Regions from separate parts of the Streptomyces sp. NPDC127117 genome, predicted to be linked through region 1. Evidence: riboswitches for the same ligand, from Rfam matches in the RefSeq annotation. Region 1 holds a riboswitch; the other holds the start of a gene.
The links. Region 1 has a riboswitch for cobalamin ahead of ACFVH0_RS20770 (ABC transporter substrate-binding protein). Riboswitches for the same ligand answer to the same signal wherever they lie in the genome.
Positions count from the first base shown of each region.

Region 2: it holds a riboswitch for cobalamin, as region 1 does, so the genes downstream of both, metE (5-methyltetrahydropteroyltriglutamate--homocysteine S-methyltransferase) here and ACFVH0_RS20770 (ABC transporter substrate-binding protein) in region 1, are expected to answer to the same signal.

Region 1 is NZ_JBHXTM010000022.1:102,815-104,982, reverse strand. Features, by position in the region: gene ACFVH0_RS20775 (FecCD family ABC transporter permease) at 1-115, opposite strand, end outside; gene ACFVH0_RS20770 (ABC transporter substrate-binding protein) at 169-1,236, opposite strand; cobalamin riboswitch at 1,272-1,460, opposite strand; gene ACFVH0_RS20765 (beta-ketoacyl-[acyl-carrier-protein] synthase family protein) at 1,555-2,168, opposite strand, start outside.
Region 2 is NZ_JBHXTM010000030.1:22,943-25,110, forward strand. Features, by position in the region: gene metE (5-methyltetrahydropteroyltriglutamate--homocysteine S-methyltransferase) at 1-1,293, opposite strand, end outside; cobalamin riboswitch at 1,460-1,681, opposite strand; partial or broken gene ACFVH0_RS24995 (malate synthase A) at 1,757-1,995, opposite strand.

The DNA.
Region 1 (2,168 bases):
AGACGCGTGCGGGTCCGATGGTGACGGCGACCGCGACGGAGACGGCGAGCAGCGCGAGGCCGCAGGCCCACAGGACCCCGCCGCGCAGCCGTCGTACGCCCGTCGTGACGCTCACCGTCGTGACGGCGGCCGGTGGCGCGGTCACCCTCGTGCCGCGTTCGGTGGGCGTCACCCCGCGAGCCCGAACCTGCGCAGTTTGGCTGCGACGCGTTCGACGCCCTCGACCGTCCGGATGGACGGGTTCATGGCCTGGCCGCTCAGCAGGACGTACCGCTTGTGCCTGACGGCGTCCATGTTCTTCGTGGCGGGGTTGGACTCCAGGAACTCGATCTTCTTCGCGGCGCTCTCCGCGGTCTGGGCCTTACGGGTCAGGTCGCCGATGACCAGGACGTCGGGGTTGCGGTCGGCGACGGTCTCCCAGCTGATCTGGGGCCATTCCTCGCGGGTGTCGTCGAAGACGTTCTTCGCGCCGAGTGCTTCGGTGATGATTCCGGGGGCTCCGCAGCAGCCCGCCAGGTACGGGGCCTTGGAGTCGGAGAACCAGTACAGGAGGGTGGTGCCGGAGGCGTCGATGCCCTCGGCCGCCTTCTTCACCCGCTCCCGCAGCGTGGCCACGAGCGTGTCGCCGCGCTCCGGTACGCCGAACACCCGGGCCAGGTCGTGCACTTCGCCGTAGACGCTGTCCATGGTGAGCGGCGCGCTGCGGGCTCCGTCACCGCCGCCGCTGTTGTCCTTGCCGGTGCAGTCGGCGGGCGAGACATAGGTGGGGACGCCGAGCGATTCGAACTGTTCGCGGGGTGCGACGCCGCCCTTGGCGAGTGTCGATTCGAACGAGGCGCTGACGAAGTCCGGTTCGCGGTCGAGGACCTTCTCCGAGGACGGCCGGTTGTCCGCGATCCTGGGCACGTCGGCGTTGGCCTTCTCCAGGCCCTTCATCACCGGGTCGGTCCAGGTCGCGGTGGCGGCCATCCGGTCGGCGAGACCGAGGGAGAGCAGGATCTCCGTCGATCCCTGGTCCACCGAGACGGCGCGGTGCGGCGCGGCCTCGACGGTGACGGTGCGGCCGCAGTTCTTCAGCGTCACCGGATATCCGTCCGCGCGGCCCGGTTTCGCGCTGGAGTCACCGGCCCCGCCTCCGCAGGCGGTCAGCAGGACGAGTCCCGCCGAGAGCAGGGCGATGGTGCGGACGGAGCTGGCTATGGACGGCACGGAGTCCCTCTGCGTCTCTGGACTCATGCGCGGAGCCCGTTGTACGGAGTTCCGCGGCCCGGTGCCGGATCGCGGATGCCAGCAGGTCTTCGGACTCGGGTTCGTTCGGACGGAGCGCCTTCCCGGGCACCCGAGGGTGATCCCAGTGGCCGTGGCCCCGCCCGTCCCCCTCACCGCTGCGCGTCAGTTCCGGATTCGCACCGGATTCCCTGACCCCTACGTGGAGTTTGACTGGCCCCGGCAAGCTATCACGTGCCTCTGCGCAGCTCACGGGCGGTGTGTGGCCGGTGGTACGCCGGGCTGTCTTCCCGTCGCACCACCTGCCTGCTGTCTGCGGAGCGGCTCTCAGGGACGCTGAAGAGCGAGCACGGCGTTGTGGCCGCCGAATCCGAAGGAATGGCTGACGGCGCGCCTGATGGGCCGCCGCAGAGGTTGCTTGGTCACGCAGTCGATGTCGAACTCGGGCGCCGGGGCGTCCAGGTTGGCGATCGGTGGTACGACTCCGCGCTGGAGCGTGAGAACGGTGAGTCCGGCCTCGATCGCTCCGGCCGCCCCCATGCAGTGCCCCAGTACGCCCTTGGGCGCGGTGATGGGCGGCCGGTGCGGGTAGACCCGGGCGATCAGGGCGGCCTCGGTGGCGTCGTTGACCGGGGTCGCCGTGCCGTGCGCGTTGACGTGCTCGACGTCCTCGGCGGCCCAGCCCGCATCGCGCAGCGCGGCCTCCACCGCCGCCTGGGCGACCGCGCCGGACGGATGCGGGCTGATGGGGTGGTGGGCGTCGGTGGTGGCTCCGGTGCCGGCGAGCAGCGCCCGTGGGGCCGCGCTCCGGGCCCGGGCGTCGTCCACCCGTTCCAGCACCATGACCGCCGCGCCCTCGCCCATGACCAGGCCGGCCCGGTCGGCCGCGAAGGGCCGGCACAGCGTGGCGGGGTCGCCGCCTGTGCGTGCCCCGGCCCCGG
Region 2 (2,168 bases), on a different contig from region 1:
GGCCACGGCCCGCTCGGTGTACGGCTGGGAGCGGTGGGCGTCTGCGTCCGTCACGGCCTCGGTGCGGGCCCGCACGGCAGGATGGCGGGTGATCGGCGAGCCCGCACGGGAGGCCAGGTCGGCGCGGTTGGCGGCGAGTTCGGCGGTGATGGCGTCGGTGCCCTGGGCGAGGCCCTTGGCGAGGGTGACGATCTCGGCGGTCTTCTGCTTGGCGAAGGCCAGCCAGCGCCGGATCTGCGGCGCGACATCCCGCTCGGCGGACGCGTCCAGAGGGACGTGGAGCAGGGAACAGGAGGCTGCCACGTCGACCCGGTCGGCGAGCCCGAGCAGGGTGCCGAGGGTGGACAGGGACTTCGACAGGTCGTTGATCCAGATGTTGCGGCCGTTGACGACTCCGGCGACCAGCCGCTTGCCGGGGAGTCCGCCGACGGTGGCCAGCGCGTCCAGGTTGGCGGCCGCGGCCTCGGTGAAGTCCAGGGCGAGGCCGTCGACCGGGGCCTTGGCGAGCACCGGCAGGGCGTCGCCGAGACGGTCGAAGTAGGAGGCGACCAGCAGCTTGGGCCGGTCGGTGAGGCCGCCGAGGTCGCGGTAGGCGCGGGTGGTGGCGTTCAGTTCGGCCGGGGTTCGGTCCTGCACCAGAGCGGGCTCGTCGAGCTGTACCCATTCGGCGCCGGCCGCGCGCAGATCGGCGAGCACCTCGGCGTACACCGGGAGCAGCCGGTCCAGGAGGGTGAGCGGGTCGAAGTCCGCGGGCACGCCGGGAGCGGGCTTGGCGAGCAGGAGGTAGGTGACGGGGCCGACCAGGACCGGCCGGGCGGTGAGACCGAGTGCGAGCGCCTCCTCAAGTTCGGCGACCTGCTTGGCGGAGTTCGCGGTGAACACCGTTTCCGGGCCCAACTCCGGCACCAGATAGTGATAGTTGGTGTCGAACCACTTGGTCATCTCCAGGGGTGCCACCTCCTGGGTGCCGCGCGCCATGGCGAAGTAGCCGTCGAGCGCGTCGGCCTCGACGGCTGCGCGGTGCCGCTCGGGGATCGCGCCCACCAGGACAGTGGTGTCGAGGACATGGTCGTAGTACGAGAAGTCGCCGGTGGGCACCTCGTCGACGCCCGCGTCGGCGAGCTGCCGCCAGTTGCTCCGACGGAGGTCGGCGGCGGTGTCCCGGAGGGCATCGGCGGTGACGCGGCCCTTCCAGTAGCCCTCGATCGCCTTCTTCAGTTCCCGGTTCTGGCCCTGGCGGGGGTAGCCGTACACGGTGGCCCGTGCTGCCGCGGCTGCGGACTTGCTGGTCACGGAGATCTCCTTCGCGAGATGAATCCCTGGGCCCCGGAGACGGGACGAGAGCGCGAAGGAATGGCCAACCAGAGGTGATGATCCCGCGCGGCAAAGGCGCGGTCGTCCCGTCTGGTATGTACGCCGACCCGCCCTCGAGGTCACCGGGGTGTCCGCGCGCGGAGTGGTCCGCACACGGGCAGTTGGCAGGTCTTCGGACTCGCGGGCACGCCCTCTTCTCGGAGGACACCTAATGGCCGTCGCTTCCCAGGTCCGGTACCTCGGACCCAGTGCGTATGACGGCGGTCGTTCCCGCTCACCGCTGCGGGGCAGTCCCGGATTCCCACCGGGTTCCCTCTTACGACTCCCTGCCTGGCTGACAGGGCGAACCAGCTGCTCCGTCAGACTACGGGCCGTCACTCAGTGGGGACGAGAACCGTCCAGGATTCGGAAAGTGACAAAGGACACTCGGGAAGCACCCGGGCATCTCGGCGATGGCCGCGTCCGCCATCAGCCGTCCAGCGCCACCGCGCCCTGCCCGCGCAGCCGGGCGGCGAACCAGCGCAGCGCGACGGAGACGTTGGTGCGCACACCCCCGGGGGTCGGCGGCCCGCTGATCCGGCGCACCGACAACAGGTCGGCCGGGGTCACCTCCACATCGTCCCGGCGGCGGTCCACTCGGTGGGGCCGGTCGCCGAGGACGCCGTCGAAGACCTCCCGGCACGTTCGACCCTGCGCCGTGGTCGCGCGGTTCGTAGTCCAGATCGCCGAAATGCCCGATGGGCAGCGCTTCCCATGGACCGCGAGAGCCGTGGGCTGCCTGCGGAGGGAAGCCGGCTCGCTCAGGGGGGCCGGATACCGCTGTCTCACCCGGCACACGGATCGGTACGCGGACA